DNA from 3 places in the Modestobacter lacusdianchii genome. Region 2 is predicted to be linked to each of the others. Evidence: predicted binding sites of a transcription regulator. Region 2 holds the regulator's gene; each other region holds the start of a gene.
The links. The regulator LexA, encoded in region 2, represses DNA repair genes until DNA is damaged. The targets are predictions, from matches to a motif close to TCGAACANNTGTTCGA.
Positions count from the first base shown of each region.

Region 1 (7,535 bases), on a different contig from region 2:
GGGGTGGCGGCCTCGGGCCCACCGATCACCGGCCGGAACCGCAGCTGTGCCGTCGCGCCCAGCTCACGGGCGCGCTCGCCGTTGTCACCGGGGACCGAGATGACGATGTTGCTGTCGCCCTCGGTGACGACCTCGGCCTCGCTGACCCCCAGCCCGTTCACCCGCTGCTCGATGATCTGCCGGGCGAGCTCGAGGTCCTCGGGGTCAGGGGCCTGACCGTCCGGGGTGCGGGCGGTGAGCGTGACCGTCGTGCCGCCCTGGAGGTCCAGGCCCAGCTGGGGGGTGCGCGTGTCACCGGTGAGGTACACCAGCGCGTACAGCCCCGCGACGATCAGGAGGAAGGCGGCGAAGTAGCGCCGCGCAGGGAGCTGGCGGGCGGCCATCCGGGGTACCCGGCTCAGCGAGCGCGGTCGGTGGAGCCGCCGTCGCCGTCGACGGTGCCCTCGACGGTGCCCGTGGCGCCGGTGCTGCCCTGGAGACCGACGGTGCCGGCGGGCTGGCGGACCTCCATCACGGCCGGGCGGGCCACGGTGACCACCACGCCCGGGGCGACCTCGAGGCCGATGGTGCCCTCACCGAGGGAGGCGACCGTGCCGTGGATGCCGCTGGTCAGCATCACCGGGGTGCCGACGGTCAGCGACTCCTGCAACGCCGCCGCGTTGGCCTGCATCTTCTTCCGCTGCCGGGCGGGCAGCACGATGAGCAGGGCGAACGCCAGGACGAGCAGGATCAACGGGAAGAACTGTTCCACGACTGGTGAGCCTCTCTACCGCGACAGGTGGCGCGGTGGGTGCGGCCCGGGGTCGGGCCGCTCGGGTACATCGGCGCCGGCGCACTCCGCGCGCACGGAGTGGCTCCGGGGCGAGGCGCCCCGGCCGCAGCCGGGTTGCGCGCCAGCGCGCAGGAGTCTAGGCGTCGAACAGGGTCTGTGACGAAGCCCCGTCCAGCGGCGGGTCGCCTGTGCCCCCACTGAGAGGGAGGCCGCCGCGCGGCACCGGGTGCCCCAGGTGCCGGAACGCCGCCTCCGTCGCCACCCGGCCGCGAGGGGTCCGGGCGAGCAGGCCGGCGCGCACGAGGAAGGGCTCGCAGACCTCCTCGACGGTGTGCGGCTCCTCCCCGACCGCCACCGCCAGCGTGGCCACGCCCACCGGGCCGCCGCCGAACTTGGTCACCAGCGCGTCGAGCACCGAGCGGTCCAGCCGGTCGAGCCCGAGGTCGTCGACGTCGTAGAGCGCCAGGGCGGCCCGGGCCACCTCGAGGGTGACCCGGCCGTCGGCCCGCACCTCGGCGTAGTCGCGCACCCGGCGCAGCAGCCGGTTGGCGATCCGCGGCGTGCCGCGCGAGCGCCCGGCGATCTCGGCCGAGCCCTCCGGGGACAGCTCGACGCCCAGCAGGTCGGCGCTGCGCGCCAGCACCCGCTGGAGCTCGGCCGGCTCGTAGAACTCCATCTGCCCGACGAAGCCGAACCGGTCGCGCAGCGGCCCGGTCAGCAGGCCGGCCCGGGTGGTGGCGCCGACCAGGGTGAAGGGGTTGATCTCCAGCGGGATCGCGGTGGCGCCGGGGCCCTTGCCGACCACGACGTCGACCCGGAAGTCCTCCATCGCCATGTAGAGGAGCTCTTCGGCGGGGCGGGCGATGCGGTGGATCTCGTCGATGAACAGCACGTCACCGGGGGCCAGGTTCGACAGCATCGCGGCCAGGTCGCCCGACCGCTCGATGGCCGGACCGCTGGTGATCTTGACCGAGGTGCCCAGCTCCGAGCCGATGATCAGCGCCAGGCTGGTCTTGCCGAGCCCGGGCGGGCCGGACAGCAGCACGTGGTCCGGCGGCCGTCCGCGCCGCTTGGCGCCCTCCAGCACCAGGTCCAGCTGACGGGCGACCTTCGGCTGGCCGATGAAGTCGCCCAGCGAGTGCGGCCGGAGCGCGGACTCGACGACCCGCTCCTCGTCCCCGGCGCGCGGGTCGACCGCATCGTCGGGGAACCGGCCCGGCCCGGCGTCGGCGGCGGACAGGCCCCGGTCGAACGGGCCGCTCACGACCGGCCCAGCATCTGCAGCGCCTGACGGAGCAGCAGCGCCACCTGGACGCCGCCGTCCGCGGCCTGCTGCTCGGCCACCGGCTCGAGGGCGGTCAGCGCGGACTCGGCCTCCCGACTGCTCCAGCCCAGCCCGACCAGGGCCGAGGTGAGCTGGTCACGCCAGGGCGCCACCGGGGTCACCGCCGGCAGCCCCGGGGTCGCCGGACCGTCCAGCGAGGTGTCGGTGGCCGTGGTGCCCAGCCGGTCACGGAGCTCCAGCACGAGCCGCTCGGCACCCTTCTTGCCGATCCCGGGCACCTGCATCAGCGCCTTGAGGTCGCCCATCGAGACCGCCCGGCGCACCTCCCGCGGCGGGTGGATGGCCAGCACCGCCTGGGCCAGCCGGGGGCCGACCCCGTTGGCGGTCTGCAGCAGCTCGAACAGCTGCCGCTCGTCGTCGTCGGCGAAGCCGTAGAGGGTCAGCGAGTCCTCGCGCACCACCAGGCTGGTCGACAGCCGGGCCGGCTCCCCCACCGTCAGCCGGGCGATCGTGCCCGGGGTGCACTGCACGGACAGCCCCACCCCGCCGACCTCGACGACCGCGCCGTCCGGGGACACCGCGGCCACCCGGCCGTTCACGCTGGCGATCAACGGGCCACTCCTGTCGGTCGGTCCGGGCACCGGGTGGCGCCTGCTGTGCTCATCGGGAGGCGGCTGGTCACGAGACGGCTCGTCACGGGACCGCTCATCGCGAGATGCCGGTCCAGCGCGGGAGGGTGGTGCTGCGCACCGGCGCGCCGATGCCGCCGGCCAGCGCCGCCACCCGCAGCCTGGCCTGCGCCGGGGCGCGCCAGACGTGGCAGACGGCCAGCGCGAGGGCGTCGGCGGCGTCGGCCGGCTTGGGCGCGGTGGCCAGGCCGAGCACCCGGGTCACCATGAGCGTGACCTGCTCCTTGTCGGCGCGGCCGTTGCCGGAGATCGCGGCCTTCACCTCGCTGGGCGTGTGCCAGGCCACCGGCAGGTCGGCCTGTGCCGCGGCCAGCGCCGCGACCCCGGCGGCCTGGGCGGTGCCGGTCGCCGTCCCCTTGTTGTTCTGGGTGAAGACCCTCTCGATCGCCACCGCCACCGGCCGGTGCTCCCGGAGCAGCGCGGTGACCGCGGTGTGCACCTCGAGCAGCCGCAGCTCCAGGTCCAGCTCCGGAGAGGTGCGGACGACGCCGACCCCCAGCGCGGTGGGCCGGGCACCGGGACGCCCCTCGACCACGCCCCACCCGCACCGGGTCAGGCCCGGGTCGATGCCGAGCACCCGCATGACCACTCCCCCACCATCGCACGAACACACGTTCGAGTCGACGCTAGCCGGGATGCCAGCCGGACGGGCCCACGACACGCCCGTCGGCCCCCGTCCAGAGGCTCGTCCCGAGCGGGCGAGGGACGAGGAGGACGGACGAAGGACCCTCTCGCCCCCCAGCACTCGCACGCTCGCACCGGGGCCCTGCGAGAGGGCCTAGGCGTCGATGGTCTCCAGGACCTCGTCGGAGACGTCGTAGTTGGCGTAGACGTTCTGCACGTCGTCGAGGTCCTCGAGGGCGTCGATGAGCTTGAACACCTTCGCCGCGGCCTCGGCGTCCAGCTCGACCTGCACGCTGGGCACGAAGCCCATGTCGGCGGAGTCGTACTCGATGCCGGCCTCCTGCAGGGCGGTGCGCACGGCGACCATGTCACCGGGCTCGCTGACCACCTCGAAGGTGTCGCCCAGGTCGCGGACCTCCTCGGCGCCGGCGTCCAGGACGGCCATCAGCACGTCGTCCTCCGTGTGGCCGGCGGCCGGGACGACGACCACGCCCTTGCGCGAGAAGAGGTAGGACACCGAGCCCGGGTCGGCCATGGTGCCGCCGTTGCGGGTCATCGCGGTGCGCACCTCCATCGCCGACCGGTTCTTGTTGTCGGTGAGGCACTCGATGAGCACGGCGACCCCGGCCGCGGCGTAGCCCTCGTAGGTGATGCCCTGGTAGTCGACACCGCCGGCCTCGGCGCCGGACCCGCGCTTGACCGCGCGGTCGATGTTGTCGTTGGGCACCGAGCTCTTCTTCGCCTTCTGGATGGCGTCGAAGAGGGTCGGGTTGCCCGCCGGGTCACCGCCGCCGGTGCGGGCGGCCACCTCGATGTTCTTGATCAGCTTGGCGAAGAGCTTGCCGCGCTTGGCGTCGATCCCGGCCTTCTTGTGCTTGGTCGTCGCCCACTTGGAATGGCCGCTCACTTGCTCTCCTCGCTGACGCTCGTCGGCTGCGTCCGCAGCCGAGCCACTGTGCACTCTGGTGAGGTCGCACGCTCACTCACTGAGCAGCTCTCCTCCCCCACCGCCGACGCCGGCACCGGCGCCGTCCGAACTCAGGTCCCGGGCACGGGCTGCCCGCACCAGCTCCACGAACAGCGCGTGCACCCGGGGATCACCCGTGAGCTCGGGGTGGAAGCTGGTGGCCACCAGGCGACCCTGGCGGACGGCCACGATCTTACCGTCGGCCGGCCCGCCCTCGACCCGGCCGAGGACCTCGACCCCGGGCCCGGCCTCCTCGACCCAGGGCGCCCGGATGAAGACGGCGTGCACCGGGGGCCCGTCCAGCCCGGCGATCGCGACCTCGCCCTCGAAGGAGTCGACCTGCCGGCCGAAGGCGTTGCGGCGCACCGTGACGTCCAGCCCGCCGATGGTCTCCTGGTCGGCCGGGGCGTCCAGCACCGTGTCGGCCAGCATGATCATCCCGGCGCAGGAGCCGTACACCGGGAGGCCGGCACGCACCGCCGCCCGCAGCGGCGCGAGCATCCCGAAGCGGGCAGCCAGCTTCGCCATCGTGGTCGACTCCCCGCCGGGCACGACCAGCCCGTCGACCTCGGCCAGCTCCGCCGGCCGGCGGACCGGCCGGGCACGGGCGCCGGCGGCGGTCAGGGCCGCGACGTGCTCACGGACGTCGCCCTGCAGGGCGAGCACCCCGACGAGCGGGGCGCTCACCAGCCGCGCACGGCGTAGCGCTCGGACTCCGGCAGCGTCGACACGTTGATCCCGACCATCGGCTCGCCCAGGCCGCGGGAGACCTTGGCGACCACCTGCGGGTCGTCGAAGAAGGTGGTGGCCTGCACGATGGCCGCCGCCCGCTGGGCCGGGTCACCGGACTTGAAGATGCCCGAGCCGACGAAGACGCCCTGGGCACCCAGCTGCATCATCATCGCGGCGTCGGCCGGGGTGGCGATCCCGCCGGCGGTGAACAGCACGACCGGCAACGCGCCCCGCCGGGCGACCTCGACCACCAGGTCGTACGGGGCGCGCAGCTCCTTGGCGGCGACGAACAGCTCGGTCTCGTCCAGCGTCGACAGCCGCCTGATGTCGCCGCGGATCTGCCGCATGTGGCGGGTGGCCTCCACGACGTTGCCGGTACCGGCCTCGCCCTTGGAGCGGATCATCGCCGCGCCCTCGGCGATCCGGCGCAGCGCCTCGCCCAGGTCGGTCGCCCCGCACACGAACGGCACGGTGAACTCGCTCTTGGCGATGTGGTGCGCCTCGTCGGCCGGGGTGAGCACCTCGGACTCGTCGATGTAGTCGACGCCGAGCGCCTGCAGCACCTGGGCCTCGACGAAGTGCCCGATCCGGGCCTTGGCCATCACCGGGATGGAGACCGCGCCGATGATCGACTCGATCATGTCCGGGTCGCTCATCCGGGCGATGCCGCCCTGGGCCCGGATGTCGGCGGGCACCCGCTCCAGCGCCATCACCGCGACGGCGCCGGCGTCCTCGGCGATCCGGGCCTGCTCGGGGGTGACGACGTCCATGATCACGCCGCCCTTGAGCTGCTCGGCCATGCCGCGCTTGACGCGCTCGGTGCCGGTGCCCGGGGTGGTCTCGGCGGACTCGCTGGTGTGCTGGGTCACGGTGTGCTGCCTCGCAGGGTCGTCGGGCGTGGACGGCCCAGCGTACGGCGGTTCAGCCGGCCGACCGGCGGCCGTCCGGCGCGCCCCCGCCGACCGGGGCGGTGAGCACGGCGTCCAGCCCGTCGTCGATGTCGAAGTAGCGCGGCAGCGGACGGCGGGCGTGCAGCCGCAGCACGCGGGCCAGCCGCCCGTGCCGCAGCGCCCGGGTGTCCCGGACGGCGTCGTTGTAGAACCGCCGGGCCAGCCCGACCCGGACCCCCGCCTCGGTCAGCTCGGCCGGCCGCACCTCCTCGGGGACCCGCCGCAGCAACCGGCCCAGGGCGTTCTCGGCGGCCTCCCGGTCACCGGCCGACGGTGCGCGGGCACCGGCCGCGGCGCGCGCCAGCGCGGCGGCCAGGTCCGGCCCGAGCGCGTCGGCACCCTCGCGGGCCAGTGCCGCCGCGAGCTCGGCGCGGCGCAGCAGCGCGGCGTCCAGCACGTCGCGCGCCCGGCGGACCCTGCCGGCCAGCCGCCGCAGCCGGGTCAGCGTCCACGCCGTCCAGAGCAGGAGCGTGATCAGCAGCACGCCGGCGACGAGCAGCAGCCAGGCACCGGTGGTCACGACTGCTCAGGCTAGCGGCGCACCCGCCGCCGGAAGGGCCCCGGCGTCCCGCCGTCGTCCGGGCCGTCGCCCAGCAGGGCCGCGTCGTCCTCGGCCGAGGCGGTGACCCCGACGCCGCCGGGCGGCGCGACCGTCTCGTAGACGGCCAGGATGCGCCGGGCGATCACCGACCAGTCGTAGCCGGCCGCGACCTGGTGCCCGACGGCGGCCAGCTCGGCCCGTCGCACGGGGTCGGCGAGCAGACCGTCCAGGGCGGCGGCCAGCGCGTCGGCGTCGCCGCGCGGCACGAGCACGCCGGCTGCGCCGTCGTCCAGCACCCGCGCGAAGGCGTCCAGGTCGCTGGCCACCACCGGCGCACCGGCCGCCATCGCCTCCAGGAGGACCACCCCGAAGGACTCCCCGAGCAGGTTGGGCGCGCAGTACACGTCGACCGAGCGGAGGAAGGCGCCCTTGTCCGCCTCGCTCAGCTCACCCAGCAGCGTCACGTGCGGGCGGAGCTCCTCCCCCACCAGCTCGGCGAGCCGGTCCGGGTCGCCGCGGCCGGCGACCAGCAGGTGCGCGCCCGGGTGGTCCCGGACGACGCCGCGCATCGCCTCCAGGAGCACCGGCAGGCCCTTGCGCGGCTCGTCGTAGCGCCCCAGGAAGCCGATCGTGGGGCCGCCGACCCCCCGCTGGTGGCCGCTCAGCGACGGCCCCTCGGCGAAGGCGGGCACGTGCACCCCGTTCGGGATGACCACCGCGTCCCCGCCCAGGTGCTCGACCTGCACCCGGCGGGCGAAGTCCGACACCGCGATCCGGCCGCTGATCCGCTCCAGCCACGGCCGCACCCAGGGCCCCCAGACGGCCAGCCACTTGGACCGGGTCGTCGCGGTGTGGAAGGTGGCCACGATCGGCCCCTTGGCGATCATGCAGACCAGCAGCGAGACCGACGGCGGCGCCGGCTCGTGCACGTGGACGACGTCGAAGCCGCCCTCACGCAGCCAGCGGCGCACCCGG
Region 1 is NZ_JBJJTJ010000001.1:60,284-67,818, forward strand. Features, by position in the region: gene secD (protein translocase subunit SecD) at 1-383, opposite strand, end outside; gene yajC (preprotein translocase subunit YajC) at 398-751, opposite strand; gene ruvB (Holliday junction branch migration DNA helicase RuvB) at 909-2,036, opposite strand; gene ruvA (Holliday junction branch migration protein RuvA) at 2,033-2,668, opposite strand; gene ruvC (crossover junction endodeoxyribonuclease RuvC) at 2,763-3,329, opposite strand; gene ACJTNH_RS00320 (YebC/PmpR family DNA-binding transcriptional regulator) at 3,525-4,277, opposite strand; gene pdxT (pyridoxal 5'-phosphate synthase glutaminase subunit PdxT) at 4,350-5,024, opposite strand; gene pdxS (pyridoxal 5'-phosphate synthase lyase subunit PdxS) at 5,021-5,938, opposite strand; gene ACJTNH_RS00335 (hypothetical protein) at 5,991-6,539, opposite strand; gene ACJTNH_RS00340 (glycosyltransferase family 4 protein) at 6,551-7,535, opposite strand, start outside.
Region 1: a site for LexA is predicted at 3,350-3,365, ahead of ruvC (crossover junction endodeoxyribonuclease RuvC). Genes of this name have one in related genera too.

Region 2 (7,535 bases):
CGCCGCGCATGAAGGAGACGGGGCCGGAGGCGGTGCCGCCGGAGGAGAGCAGCTCCTTGGAGGAGCGGATGCGGGAGAGGTTGAGGCCGGCGCCGGAGCCGCCCTTGAAGATCAGGCCCTCTTCCCGGTACCAGTTCAGGATCGAGTCCATCGTGTCGTCGACCGCGAGGATGAAGCAGGCGCTCACCTGCTGCGGGGAGGCGGTGCCCACGTTGAACCAGACGGGCGAGTTGAAGCTGAACACCTGGTGCAGCAGCATCCAGGTCAGCTCGTGCTCGAAGACCTCGGCGTCGGCCTCGCTGGCGAAGTAGTCGTGCTCGCGGCCGGCCGCGCCGTAGGTCAGCACGACGCGGTCGATGAGCTGACGGAGGCTGGTCTCGCGCTGCGGGCTGCCGACCGCACCCCGGAAGTACTTCGTGGTGACGATGTTGGTGGCGTTGATGCTCCACTCGGCCGGGAACTCGACCCCGCGCTGCTCGAAGTTGATCGAGCCGTCCCGCCAGTTGGTCATGACGACGTCGCGGCGCTCCCAGACGACCTCGTCGTAGGGGTGCACACCAGCGGTGGTGAACACGCGCTTCACCTTCAGCCCCTTGCCCCGGGTGGGGGCCTTGGCGGCGGTGCGGCGGTTGCGGCTGGTGGCGACGCGGTCGGCTGTCTCGGTCAAGGCGTGCTCCCCTGGAAGGCGTTCGGGTGTGCGAGTGGTGGCTGCGACGTCGATGGGCGTCGGGAGGCGGTGGTCGGTGCTGCTGACGGCACGGGCGCCGGTGTCAGCGGGACGGGGCGGGCCCGGCGGCGTCGCCGGGCGGGGCCCCGTCAGCGGGGTCGGTGGACTCCGGGTCAGTGGAGTCGGACTCGGGGCGGCCGGTGGCCCCGTAGCGGAGCCGCCGGAGCTCGGCGATCTCCTTCTCGAAGTCGGCCGCGGAGCTGAAGGACCGGTACACGCTGGCGAACCGGAGGTAGGCCACCTCGTCGAGGTAGCGGAGCGGGCCCAGGATGGCCAGGCCGACCTCGTTGCTCGGCACCTCGGCGGACCCCGTGGCCCGCACGGCGTCCTCGACCTTGGCGGCGAGGACGGCCAGCTGAGCCTCGTCGACGGGCCGGCCCTGACAGGCCCGGCGCACCCCGGCGATGACCTTGTTGCGGTCGAAGGGCTCGCTGACGCCGCTGCGCTTGACGACGGCGAGCACCGGCTCCTCCACGGTGGTGAACCGGCGGCCGCAGACCGGGCAGGACCGACGACGACGGGTGGTCGCCCCCTCGTCGGTCTCCCGCGAGTCGACGACCCGACTGTCAGGGCTGTGGCAGAAGGGACAGCGCACCGGGCACCTCCTCGATCGGCGGGCCGCGAGAGCGACCGTCCGACGCTCCCTGTGGACCGACCGGGGGACATCCGGTGGATGTCCTGGGACTGACCTGGGGAAGCGCCTGTGGATGAGAACTACATCTCTGTCACACAAGATGTTGGGGTCAGGTTAGCTCCCGACCCCTACAGGTACGCAACCCCGGGGCGGCGTGTCGTCTTCCTCCGTCGCGTCCGCCCCGTCCGCACCAGGCGTGGAGCGCCACTGCCACCCAGCCCTGAGGCCACTGCCGGGCAGGTCAGGGCAGCTCCAGCTCCGCACCGGGCAGCAGGTCGACGCTGTCGAGCCCGTTGAGCTCCACGATCGCGTCGACCACCGCCCGCGGGTCCTCCTCCGGCGCGACCTCCCGGGCGATGGACCACAACGTGTCCCCCGACTGGACGACGACGGTCGAGGAACCGGCCAGCCGGAGGCCGCCGTCCCGGTCACCGAGCTCGACGACGACCACGGTGGCCGCAGCGATCGACAGACCGATGGCGACCGACAGCCCGGCGGCCACCCGCCGGCCACGGTCGGTCAGCCGCAGTGGCGCCGGACCGAGGTCGTACGGCGGCCACTCCCCCGCGACCCTGCCGGTGGCGGACCCGTCGCGCCCGCACCCGCCCCGCACCGGACGGGCCGCGGCGACCCCGTCGACCCGGACGGGTCGACCACCCGGCCTGGCCGGGTCGCGCCGGGCGACGGCCGGCGCGACGGACTGGGCACCCCGGACCCCGACGGCACGGGCCGGCGCCGGGCGGGCCGAGGCCGGCCGGACCGGACCCGGGCGGGACGACGCCGGGGTGGAGGCGGTGAGGCTGCGCTGCGGGCTGACCATCGGGACGCTCCTGCTGTCTGACTGTGCCGGACGGGACGACGACCGAGGGACCGGGCGACCAGGTGGTGCACTCGAACGCCTGTTCGACTCGAACGTCTGTGCGATGTCTACCGCACGGCAGTGACAGATCCACCCCTCGACACCGGATTTCTTCGAACACCTGTTTGAACTACACCGGTGCAACCCGCTACGGTGCACCTGCGATCGACACGGGGCCGCCCTGCCCGGCCACCGGCCCGGCGGCCGGGCGCCCCGGTCGACAGGCACCCGGAGACGCTGCCCCGGCAGCCGGACGAGGAGGACACATGGCGGCCGACGGCCCGACAGCAGACGGCGGCGCGAGCTCCTCCCGGCGCACGCGCGCCACGGACGACGACGCCGTCGCGGGTGGTGGCGCGGCGGTCCGCGAGTTCCCCGACCGCGGCGAGGCCGGCGACGGCCTGACCCAGCGGCAGCGCCGGGTGCTCGAGGTCATCCGCGACTCCATCGAGCGGCGCGGCTACCCGCCCTCGGTCCGGGAGATCGGCGAGGCCGTCGGCCTGTCCTCGGCCTCGTCGGTGGCCCACCAGCTGTCGGTGCTGCAGCGCAAGGGCTGGCTGCGGCGCGACCCGAACCGGCCCCGCGCGCTCGACGTCCGGCTGCCCGGCGACACCCCCGGGGCGCCCGCCGCCGACCCGGCCGCGCTGGCCGGCGCCGGGGCCGGCAGCGGCCTCGACGAGGCCGCCACCCCCCGCCCCACGTACGTGCCGCTGGTCGGCCGGATCGCCGCCGGTGGTCCGGTCCTGGCGGAGCAGGCCGTGGAGGACGTGTTCCCGCTGCCGCGGGAGCTGGTCGGCGAGGGCACCCTCTTCATGCTGAAGGTGGCCGGCGACTCGATGGTCGACGCGGCGATCTGCGACGGCGACTGGGTCGTCGTCCGCCAGCAGCCGACCGCGGAGAACGGCGAGATCGTCGCGGCCATGATCGACGGCGAGGCGACGGTGAAGACCTACAAGCGCCGCGACGGGCACGTGTGGCTGCTGCCGCACAACGACGCCTACGAGCCGATCCCCGGCGACGACGCCACCGTGCTGGGCCGCGTGGTCACGGTGCTCCGCCGGGTTTGACCCACCTGTCGACAGCCGGCGACCCCGCGGGGTCGCCGGCCGTCTCGGGGAATGCCGTTCAGCGCCGCTGGTAGTCCCCGTCCCGCTTCTCGAAGAACGCCCGGAGCGCCTCCTGGTGGTCCTCGGTCCGGAACATCTCCAGGAAGCGCTGGGTCTGCAGCGCCTGCCCCTGAGCGAAGTCCATCTCGAACGCGCCGGTGACCGCCTGCTTGGTGACCTCGACCGACAGCGGAGCCCGGGTGGCGATCCGCTGGGCCTTGGCGAGCGCGGCGTCCATCAGGTCGGCCGGCTCGTGCACCTCGGTCACCAGCCCCCAGTTCAGCGCCTGCTGGGCGGTGTACCGGGCCCCGGTCAGCAGGATCTCCTTCGCCGGCCCTAGCCCCACGACGCGCGGCAGCCGCCAGAAGCTCACGATGAGCCCGACGTTGACGCCGGCCGCGACGAAGAAGGCGTCCGTGGAGGCGATCCTGATGTCGCAGCAGAGGGCGAACTCCAGTCCCCCGCCGATCGTCGGGCCGTTGATGGCGGCGACGACCGGCGTCCGGAAGTGCTGCACGCCGTTGAGCACCCGGCCGAACTCGGCCAGATAGTCGGTGAGCTGCTCGTCGGTCATCGACTGGTCCTCACCGAGGTGGGCGCCCGCGGTGAACGCCCGCCCCTCGCCGGTGATCACCAGGCAGCGGACCTGCTCGTCGGCGTCGAGGACGTCCAGCGCCCTCATGAACGACCGCCGGCTCTCCCAGCTGAACGTGTTCGACGGCGGACTGTCCAGCGTCAGGACGGCGATGTGCGGGGTCTCGTAGCGCAGCTGAACCCCGGGGCCCACGTCGGTCGTGGTCACGGTCATGCGTTCTCCTCCGAGAGTGCGGGGGTGCGGGACGGAGCGGGGCGACGGCGCCGGACGGACTCACCCGGTCGGCGGTCGAGCAGGCGCATGGCGATGACCGCCACGACGATGTTGATCAGCAGGATGACCACCGACAGGGCGCCCACCCGCTGGTACAGCGACTCGTTGGACAGGTTGTAGAGGACGGTGGCGATGGTGGGGTTGGCGCCGGTGTAGAGGAACACCGACATCTCCAGCTCCCGGAAGAGCAGGACGAAGTTGAGCAGCCCGGCCGCCAGCAACGAGGGGCGCAGCAGCGGGACGGTGATCCTCCGCCAGGTACGGGCCCACGAGGCGCCCAGGCTCCTCGAGGCCTCCTCGACCTCGGCGCCGATCTGCCCCATCCCCGCGTGCACGTAGGCGAAGGTGAGCGGCAGCGCGCTGCCCGCGTAGGCGATGAGCAGGATCGACATCGACCCGCCCAGCCCGAACGGCGGGGCGGCGTACGCGATGATCAGCCCGATCCCCAGGACGGCGCCGGGGAAGGCGAGCGGCGCGGCCATCGCCGGCGCGATCACTGCGTTGCTGCGGGCCCGGGTCCGGTGCACCAGCCAGGAGGCCAGCAGCGCGAGAGCGAGGGCGATCACCGTCGCCGCGAGGGCGAGGAGGAGGCTGTTGCCCATCGCCGCGGTGATCAGTGGCTGGCTGAACACCTGCTCGTAGTTGCCGGTCAGGGTGAAGTTGTCCGCCCCGAACGGCCGGCCCAGCGCCTCCCGGAACGACGTCGCCAGCAGGATGCCGAACGGCAGCACGATGCTGAGGACGACGACCAGCGAGCAGAAGGCCAGCCCGGCGGCCCGCGCCGCCGGCCCGAGGCGGGTGACTTCCTGACGCCCCGGCTTGCCACCGATCACGGTGAACTTCCGGCCGCCGACCAGGCGCCGCTGGACCAGCAGCAGCGCGGCGATGATCACCAGGATCGGCACCGAGATGACCGCCGCGGCCTCGATCCGGGGCGGGAACTGCATGAGGCTCAGCAGCACGGTCGGGATGGTCTGGAAGCCGGTGGGCGCCCCGAGGATGGCGACCGGGCCGAAGATGACCGCAGCGCTGACGAAGACCAGGATCGAACCCGCGATCAGGGCCGGGGCGATCACGGGGAAGGTGACCGTCCGCAGCACCCGCAGCCGGGAGGCACCCAAGCTCGCAGCCGCGTGCTCCAGGGCCGGGTCGATGCCCTCCAGCGCGGCCGAGACCGGCAGGAACACGAGCGGGTAGAGGAACAGCGAGAGGACGAAGATGATCCCCCACGGGCTGAAGATGTCGAAGGGCGCGGACTCCAGGCCGAACAGCGACATCAACGTCGTGTTCAGCAGCCCGTTGCGCGGCCCGAGCAGCAGGATCCAGCCCAGCGCGGCGATGAAGCTCGGCGCGGCGAAGGTGAGCACCGCGGTGCCCCGGAAGAACCGCCGGAACGGCAGGTCGGTGCGCACCGCGAACCAGGCGACCGGCAATCCCAGCAGCAGGCTGCCCACCACGGTGCCGACCGCGATCCACAGTGAGTTGAGGACAGCCTCGACCAGACGCGGCTCACTCACCAGCAGGCCGTAGTTGCCCAGCGTGAACCCGCCGTCGTCAGCCACGAAGCTCTGCCCGAAGACCTGCGCGATCGGGTAGCCGATCAACGCCACGATCGCCAGCACCCAGACCCAGCGCATCGCCCGCTCGAAGCCGGTGCCCCGCCGCTGGCCCGGGCTTCTCCGGCGCGGCGGCGCGGTGGCCCCCGGCGGGGCCCCCGCCAGGTCGCTGACCGCCGTGGTGGTGGCGGCCGAGCTGGTCAGCGCCATGTCCGGCACCCCGACTGCACGGTCGGACCGCTCGTTCGCCGGCTCATCGGTTGAAGAGCTCCGCGAAGCGCGCGACCACGTCCCCGCCACGGGACTCGATCTCCGACAGGTCAGCGGTGAGCAGGGTGACCTCGGAGAGGTCGGCGGCGTCCGGCGGCTGGGGGCCGTCCTCGAGCACGCTGCGGCCACCCTGTTCGGCCAGCGCGGCCTGGAAGTCCTCGCTGAGGTGGTACTGGACCAGCAGCTTCGCGGCGTTCGGGTGCGGCGCGTCCGTCAGCATCGCGAGCTCGGAGGCGAACGAGGGCACGCCGTCCTCCATGAAGGCGATCTCCAGCGGCTCGCCCTCGTCAGCGGCGCTGATCACCGCGGACTCGATGGCAGGGATGCCGATGTCGGCCTCGCCGGTCAGCACGAGCTGGGCGAGCGCGAGGCTGCTGTCGGTGACGGCGACCTGGCGACCGGCCAGCTGCTCCAGCCACTCCTCGCCGTAGAGGCCGGTGACCATCGTGTAGTAGGCCAGCGCCGTGCCCGAGGCCCCGGGATCGGCACTGATGACCGCGCCGAAGTCCCCGGTGGCCAGTTCCTCCCAGGTCGTCGGGAGATCGGCCGGGTCGGTGTTGGCGGAGTTGTACATGATCCCCAGCGGGGCCAGGCTGTATGGCACCTGCGGGTTGCCCGGGTCGTCCAGGCCCTCGCGGACGTCGTCGAGGTTGGCCACCCCGGCGTCGGCGATGACGCCCTCGTCCGCCCAGTCCTGCATGGTGCCGGGGTCGGTGAGGCTGACGACGTCGGCGTTGACCGACCCGCTGGCCAGCTCCGCGGAGATGGAGTTGGCGATCGCGCCGGAGTCCTCGCGGGTGAAGGTGACCTGGATGCCGAAGACGTCCTGCATCCGTTGCTGCAGCAGCTCCAGCCCGGGCCGGGTGTGCCCGCCGGCGTACAGGACGACGCCACCTTCCTCCTGGGCCGCCTCGACGAGCGCCGGGTCGATCCCCTCGACGGCCGCCGCACCGCCCGATCCGCCGGATCCGGCACCCGAGGCCGAGCTGTCGGAGCCGTTGCCGCAGGCGGCGACCAGCACAACGGCGAGCGGGATGGTCAGACAGCTGGACAGGCGGCGCGCGGGACCATGGGTGGACACGGGACCTCTTCTCGGGTGGGCGGGGCGGGGGGAACGGACCATCCGACCGGGGGTCATGCCGCGGTCGGGGTGGTGGCGGGCGCCGGGGCGGCGGCAGTGGTGTCGGGTGCTGCCGACTGCGGACGGTCGCCGAGCACGGCGGCCGCCCCCCGGTCGACGGTGAGCGCGACCGCCGCACCGGCGTCGAGGCGGCCGGCGCTCGGGCCGGTGGCCTTGAGCGGCTCGGCCAGGCCGGGGACCTCGACGGCGTACTGCACGTGGTCGCCGAAGAACAGCGCCTCCCGCACCACCCCGCCGACCGGCACCCCCGGGTGGGCAGCCGCGAGCCGCACGTCCCCGGGCCGCACCGAGACCAGCACCTCGTCGCCCTCGCGCAGCCTGGCCGGCGCCGGGAGGAGAGCCTCGGTGAGCACCCCACCGGGGAGGCGGAGGAC
Region 2 is NZ_JBJJTJ010000003.1:149,864-157,398, forward strand. Features, by position in the region: gene ACJTNH_RS03315 (vitamin B12-dependent ribonucleotide reductase) at 1-667, opposite strand, end outside; gene nrdR (transcriptional regulator NrdR) at 771-1,322, opposite strand; gene ACJTNH_RS03325 (LysM peptidoglycan-binding domain-containing protein) at 1,603-2,181, opposite strand; gene lexA (transcriptional repressor LexA) at 2,487-3,287, shown strand; gene ACJTNH_RS03335 (enoyl-CoA hydratase/isomerase family protein) at 3,346-4,134, opposite strand; gene ACJTNH_RS03340 (ABC transporter permease) at 4,131-5,960, opposite strand; gene ACJTNH_RS03345 (ABC transporter substrate-binding protein) at 6,004-7,101, opposite strand; gene ACJTNH_RS03350 (ABC transporter ATP-binding protein) at 7,155-7,535, opposite strand, start outside.

Region 3 (7,535 bases), on a different contig from region 2:
CGTTCGTGCGGCTGGTGGACCGGCGACTGGTGGTGAACCCGGGCAGCGTCGGGATGCCGTACGGGCGGGCCGGCGGGCACTGGGCGCTGTTGGCCGACGGCGCGGTCACGCTGCACCGGACGCCGATCGACGTGGACGCGGCGGTCGGCCGGGTGGTCGCCGAGTCGGGGTACCCGGACCGGCAGGAGTGGGCCGACTACTTCGTGCGATCGGCGGCCAGCGACGCGGAGGCGCTCACCGTCTTCGGCCCCCGCGACGGCCGCCCCGCCGGCTGAGCCGGCAGCGGCCCGGGCTCGTTCCGACCGGTGAACGTGCACGGCCCAGAACTGCGGGTGCTCTGGGCCGTGCGGGTCCACCGGTGGGGCTGCCCGTTCAGTGGCCGGAGCTGCCGGGGCTGGAGTGCCAGAGCTTGCGGGGTGGGGCGGCGGCCGCGCGGCGGGCGGCGGTGGCGGCGTCCTCGCCGGCGGGCTTGATGTCGGCGTAGGGCGACATCCGGAAGCCGGTCGGGTGCACCAGCACCGGCCGCACCACCACCGGGCGGGACGCCCGGGACGCCGCCGCCCCGGTGATCGCCTGCTCGGTGTACTCCCCCGGCGCGGCCATCAGCTCCGCGACCGCGGCCATCCCGCCGGTCTCCCAGGCCTCGTGCAGCGCCGGCAGCTCCCAGGCACCGGTGGCCCGCATCGACACCCCGCGCGGACCGGTACGGCGCATCACCCCGCGGACCACCAGCAGCCAGGAGTGGAAGACGGTGGCGGCGTAGGGGCCCTGCACGTCCTCGAAGAAGGTCGAGTCCGCGCAGCCGGTGCCGTCGTCGAGGGTCACGAACACCACCCGGCGGCCGGACCGGATCGGCGGGGTCTGGGTGGCCACCTTCACCCCGGCCACCAGCACCTCCGCCCCGCTGCGGCACTGCAGCAGCTCCCCGGCCGGCACCGCGCCGAGCGCGGCCAGGAACGGCCGGTAGAACTCGACGACGTGCCGGCTGGCGTCCAAGCCCAGCACCTCCAGCTCGGCCCGCACCCGCTCGGCGTCGGTGAACTCCGGCAGCCCGGAGGCGACGAACTCCGGCTGGCCGCCGGCGCCCTCGGCAGGGACCTCGACGTCGAACAGCCCGGGCTCCGCCGAGGCCTCGGCGCCGAACAGGTCGAGGCCCAGCTGGCCGGTGCCCGCGGCCTTGGCGCCGCTGCGGCTCCAGCGGTCGAGCTCGCCGATCTGCAGCAGCAGGTCGCGCCGGGTCAGCTGCTCGCGCCGCCGGGCGGGCCGGCCGGCCTCGCTGTCGCGCACCCCGAACCCGTAGACCGAGTCGAAGCCCCCGGCCAGCACCAGCCGCTCCACCACCGGCCGGGACACCCGCGCCCGGTTCCAGAAGTCGGTCAGCGAGCGGTAGGGCTGCCCGGCCTGGATGCGGGTGACCTCCTCGTCGTTGATCCCCTTCACGTCGGCCAGCGACAGCCGGATGCCGTACCGCCCCGGGTCGGGCATCGACGCCGGCATCCACGACGGCCGGGCCCACGACCGGCCCCCGTCGTCCAGGTCGTCGCCGTGAGGCCCGTCGCCGGCAGCCCCGTCGTCCATGGTGCCGTCGTCCGGGCCGCCGTCGACCCGTTCGATCCGGTAGGTGCCGGCCGAGGCGTTGACGTCGAGGCCGAGCACCTGCACGCCGAAGTTGCGGGCGTCGTCGAGGATCAGCCGCTTGGGGTACATGCCCGGGTCGTGGGTGAGCACCCCGGCCAGGAAGGCCGCGGTGTGGTGGGTCTTCAGCCAGGCCGACTGGTAGGTGGGCAGCGCGAACGCCGCGGCGTGGGCCTTGCAGAAGCCGAAGGAGCCGAAGGCGACCAGCACCTCCCAGACCTGCTCGACCACCGCGGTGTCGAAGCCCTCGGCCAGCGCCCGCGGCGCAAACCAGGCCTTGACCTCGGGGTGGGCGTCCTTCTCCCCCAGTGCCCGGCGCACCTCGTCGGCCTCGGCCAGCGTGCAACCGGTCATCACCGACACGATCTGCAGCACCTGCTCGTGGAAGACCACCACCCCGGCGGTCTGCTCCAGCGCCGGCTTCAGCGCGGGGTGCAGGTACACCGGGTCGCGCCAGCCGTTCCGGGCCATCAGGAACGGGGTGACCATGTCGCTCTTCACCGGCCCGGGCCGGAACAGCGAGATGTCGACGATGAGGTCCTCGAAGGTCTGCGGCCCGAACTTGCCGACCAGCTCGCGCTGGCCCGGTGACTCGATCTGGAACATGCCCAGCGTGCGGGTGCTGCGGATCAGCTCGAACGTCGCCGGGTCGTCGCGGGGCACGGCGTCGATGTCGACCTGCTCCCCGTCGACCCGGGCCACCTCGTCCATGGCGTGGGCGATCGCCGACTGCATCCGGATGCCGAGCAGGTCGAGCTTGAGCAGCCCCAGCTCCTCGACGTCGTCCTTGTCGAACTGGCTCATCGGGTAGCCGAGGTAGCTGTTCTCCACCGGGGTGCGGTCGAGCAGGGTGGCGTCGGAGAGCAGCACGCCGCACGGGTGCAGCGCGATGTGCCTGGGCAGCCCGTCGAGCCGGGAGACCAGGTCGAACAGCAGGTCGAGGTCGCCGGTGCCGCCGCCCCGCTGCGACCCCATCCGGCTGGCCCGCAGCTCGGGGAGGTCGCGCAGCGCCGCGTGCACCTGGTTGGCCCGGATGTGCGGGAACGCCTTGGCCACCGCGTCGACCTCGGCCGGGGGCAGCCCGAGGGCGGCGCCGACGTCGCGGATCGCGTGCCGCACCCGGTAGGTGTCCATCATCGAGATGCAGCTGACCCGGGAGGCACCGAAGCGGTCGATCACCGCGTCGTAGACCTCCATCCGCCGGGCGGACTCGACGTCGATGTCGATGTCGGGCAGCTGGTGGCGCAGCGGGGAGAGGAACCGCTCCATCAGCAGGCCGTAGCGGATCGGGTCGACGTCGGAGATGCCCAGCAGGTAGGTGACCAGGCTGCCGGCGCCCGAGCCGCGCGCCGCGGCCCGCACCCGGAGCTCCTTGATCAGGGTGACCACGTCGGCGACGGTGAGGAAGTAGGACGGGTAACCGAGGGAGTCGATCACCGCCAGCTCCTCCTCCAGCCGCTCGCGCACCGCGGCCGTCGGGCTCATCCCGCGCCGGCCGAACCCGGCCTCGCACCGGCCGCGCAGCACCTGCGAGGGGCTCATCCCCCGCTCGGCGGAGGTGGTGACCACGTCGAGCTCGGGGTGGCGCACGGTGCCGATGCCGAGGTCGGCCCGGACGTCGACCACGCACTGCTCGGCGACCCGGGCGGTGGTCTCCAGCAGGCGCAGCGCGGCGTCCCGGTCGGGGCCGGCCAGCTCCTCGGCGAGCAGCGCCATCTCCTTGCCCGACTTCAGGTGCCCCTCGGCGGTGCGCCGGTCGACGTGCCGCTGCCCCAGCGGCACCAGTCGGCGGCTGGCGTCCAGGACGTCGGCGGTCGGGGCGTCGATGGCGTCGACGCACCGGACGGCGTTGGTGAGCACCGCCGGCACCCCGGCCTCGGCGGCCAGCCGCAGCATCGCCTGCGCGCGGGACCGGTCGCCCTGCCCGCGGTGGTGCACGACCTCCAGCACCAGCTGCCCGGGGCCGAAGACCGATCGCCAGGCAGCGAGCCGGGCGTGCGCCAGGTCGGCCCGGCCGGCGGCCAGCGCCCGGCCCACCGAGGACCCGGGGCCCAGCAGCGCCAGCAGCCCGTTCGAGTGCTCGGCGGCCAGGGTCAGCGAGCTCACCGGCTCCCCGCGGGTGCCGCCCAGGTGGGTGGCGCTGGTCAGCCGGCACAGCGACCGCCAGCCCGCGCCGTCCCGGGCGAGGAAGGTGACCCGTGGGGACCGCGGGTCGACGCTGGCCCCGCCGCGGGCCGGGGACCGGCGGCCGGCGGGGTGCGCGGCCCGGTGCCGGGCGGCGGCGGTGATCCGGCCGGGGGTCTGCTCCCCCGGCTCGCCGCCGGCGACCGGGTCGACGGCGAGGTCGACGCCGAACAGCGGGCGGATGTCGGCCGACCGGCAGGCCAGGGCGAACTTGACCGCCCCGTAGAGGCCGTCGCGGTCGGTCAGCGCCAGCGCCCCCATGCCGTGGTCGGCTGCCCGGGTGACCAGGTCGGCCGGGTGGTTGGCGCCGTGCCGCATCGAGTACCCCGAGGCGACGTGCAGGTGGACGAAGGGGTCGCTCACGGGGTGGTGCTCGGACCGGTGGTGCTCGGGCCGGTGCGCCCGGAGCCGCGACGGCGCGAGCCCGGGTCGACCGCGCGCAGCCGGGGTGGCGACGCCACCGGGCGGCTGATCGCGGTCTCGACGACGCCGAGGAACGTGCGCACGTCGCGCACCAGGTCGTCGGCCTCCCGCTCGGTCACCGCGTGCGACAGCCCGGCCTCGGCCGCGGCGCGCTTGGCCGCCCCGGCGGCGAAGAACGCCGCCCACTCGCCCAGCTCCGGGGCGACCTGACCGATCAGCACCCAGGCGCTGCGCGGCCGGCGCCGCGCCGGCTCGGGCTGGGTACGGGCGGCCAGCACCGCGGCCGCGGCCCGGAGCGCGGCCAGGTGCGCGGTGGCGTACCGCCAGCCGGCGTCGGGGCAGGCAGCGGCCTCGCCCAGGCCGCGGTGGGCCTGGCCGAGCAGCTGGGCCGCGGCGGTCGGCAGCGGTGGGGGCAACGGGAGCTCGCCCTGGGCCGGCAGGGCACGTGCGGCGCCCATCAGTCGTGCACCCGCACGAGCAGCCACTGGTTCGCCGTCGGCTCCCAGGACAGGTCGAACACCCCGGCGAAGCTCATCCGGGAACGCCCGGCGCGGACGGCCTCGACCCGCCACACCTGCCGGGTGGCCACCAGGTCGGCGGACGCGCCACCACGACCGGCGGCGCCGGGCTGCCACCACGGTGCGGTCTCCACCCAGGAGTCGAGCAGCTCACCCACCACGTAGCGGGTCTGCGCCCGCCAGAACTGGGCCGGCCCCGACGGCCCCTGCTCGACCTGCACCTCTTCACCGACGTGGCCACCGGCCCCGACGAGCACCCGGCTCATGACAGACTCCGCAACTCTCAGCCCCCCACCGGTCGGACCGCGACCGGCCCGGCGGGGAAGCGCACACCCTGCGGCGTGACGACCCGGGCCGGTGAGCGGACCCACCGGTGTTCGAACAGGTGTTCGAACACCGACCAGTAGACCGGTCCACCACCGAGGGCGTCAAGCCGACGCGGGCGTGTCGGCGGCCGTGTCGTTACAGCCGCTGCACCGAGCGCCGCCGGTCCGGCAGCGGCCACGGACCCACCGGCGGCTCCCGGGTGGGGCGCGGGCCCGGCGCCGGTGGGAGGATCGCCGGCATGACCGCCGCGGAGACCCAGCACCCCCGGGTCGCCGAGGTGGCACGCCTGCTGCGCGAGGCCGGCGCAACCGGCGAGGTGCGCGTGCTGCCCGACAGCGCCCGCACCGCCGCTGCCGCCGCCGCGCAGCTGGGCGTCGAGGTCGGCGCGATCGCCAACAGCCTCGTGTTCGACGCCGGCGGCCAGCCCCTGCTGGTGCTGACCAGCGGCGCGCACCGGGTCGACGAGGCCCTCGTCGCCGACCTGCTCGGCGTCCCCCGGATCGCCCGGGCCACGCCCGGGTTCGTCCGCGAGCACACCGGTCAGGCCATCGGTGGGGTCGCCCCGATCGGCCACCCGGCGCCGATCGGCACCCTGGTCGACGTGGAGCTGGCCCGGCACGACCAGGTGTGGGCCGCGGCCGGGCACCCGCACACCGTCTTCCCCACCAGCTACGACGAGCTGCTGCAGCTCACCGCCGGCACACCCGCGGAGGTGGGCCCCGGGCCCGGCTCCCGGCCCGGCGACGACGAGGGGACCCCCCGATGACCGACACCACCCCCGCCACCCGCGTCACCGAGCTGCCCGCCGGCTGGATGCGCGAGCACCTGCACGAGGCGCTGGCGATCTACGGCGCCGCGATGGGCTACGGCGACTCCGTCGTCGCCGGTCGCTACGGCTACGCCGTGCAGCACACCGAGCGGCCCGGCTTCCGGGCGGTCGGCGCCTTCGCCGAGGGCCGCCAGGAGGACGGCACGACGGCCGAGCGCCTGGTCGGCTTCGGCTACGGCTACCTGGTCGCCCCCGGCCAGTGGTGGCACGACCAGGTGCGCAGCGCCCTCGACCGGCGTACGGCCAAGCAGTGGCTGCCGGGGGCCTTCGAGGTCTGCGAGCTGCACGTGCACCCCGACTCCCAGAGCCGCGGCCTGGGCCGCCAGCTGCTGCACGCCCTGCTGGCCGACCTGCCGTACCCGGCCGCGTTGCTGAGCACCCCGGACACCGACACCAAGGCCTTCCGGCTCTACCACGCCGACGGGTTCGTCGACCTGGCCCGCAATCACCACTTCCCCGGCGACCCGCGCCCGTTCGCCATCCTCGGCGCCCGGTTGCCGCTGGCCCGCCCCGTCCCGAAGGACTGATCCCCGTAGCGACACCGGAGACACCCCTGGCCGACACCGCCGTCGACGCCGTCGTCATCGGCTCAGGGCACAACGGCCTGGTCGCCGCCTGCCACCTGGCCCGGGCCGGGCTGCGGGTGGAGGTGGTGGAGTCCGACGAGGTGCTCGGTGGCGCGGTCTCCACCGTGGAGCGCTGGCCGGGCGTGCGGGTCGACCGCGGCTCCAGCGCGCACGTGATCATCCGGCACAGCGGGGTGGTCGAGGAGCTCGAGCTGGAGCGGCACGGGCTGCACTACGTCGACTGCGACCCGTGGGGGTTCGCGCCCGCGCCGGTGCCCGGTGACCCCGGTCCGGACGGCCGGCCGCTGGTCTTCTCCGTCGACCTCGACGCCACCTGCGCCTCGATCGCCGCCGCGTGCGGGGACGCCGACGCCGCGGCCTACCGCCGGTTCGTCGAGGTGTGGGGCCCGCGCAGCGCCGCGGTGGTCTCGGCCTTCGGTGACCGGCCGAGCCCCGCGCGGCTGGTCCGGCACCTGTGGCCGGTGGGCGCACCCCGGCGCGGGCAGCCGCGCACCTCCGGCGGGGAGATCGCCACCGACTTCCTCGGTTCCGGTGACGCCCTGCTGGACCGCTGGTTCACCAGCGAACGGCTCAAGGCGGCGCTGGCCTGGTTCGGGGCGCAGTCCGGCCCGCCGATGTCCGAGCCCGGCACGGCCGCGATGGTCGCCTGGGTGGCGCTGCTGCACGACGTCCCGCCCGGCCACCCGGTGGGCGGCTCGGGCGGGCTCACGCAGGCGCTGGCCGCGCGGCTGGCCAGCGACGGCGGCCGGGTGACCCTCGGGGACGGCGCGGCGCGGCTGCTGGTGGAGGGCCCGGACGGCGACCGGCGGGTGACCGGGGTGCAGACGGTCTCCGGACGGCGGATCACCGCACCCGTCGTCGTCGCCGCCTGCCACGTGCTGGCCACCAAGGCCCTCGCCGGGGACGACGCACCGCCCGCGCTGGCCGACGCCGACCCGCCGTTGGGCAACGGCTTCGGCCTGGTGCTGCGCTGCCAGACCGACGCGTTGCCGCAGTACCCCGGGGTGGGCGACGAGGCGTTACAGGGGCTGC
Region 3 is NZ_JBJJTJ010000001.1:181,895-189,429, forward strand. Features, by position in the region: gene ACJTNH_RS00870 (metallophosphoesterase family protein) at 1-275, shown strand, start outside; gene ACJTNH_RS00875 (DNA polymerase III subunit alpha) at 373-4,182, opposite strand; gene ACJTNH_RS00880 (SAV_6107 family HEPN domain-containing protein) at 4,179-4,700, opposite strand; gene ACJTNH_RS00885 (DUF6504 family protein) at 4,700-5,026, opposite strand; gene ACJTNH_RS00890 (YbaK/EbsC family protein) at 5,326-5,853, shown strand; gene ACJTNH_RS00895 (GNAT family N-acetyltransferase) at 5,850-6,443, shown strand; gene ACJTNH_RS00900 (phytoene desaturase family protein) at 6,500-7,535, shown strand, end outside.
Region 3: a site for LexA is predicted at 5,138-5,153, ahead of ACJTNH_RS00885 (DUF6504 family protein). Genes of this name have one in related genera too.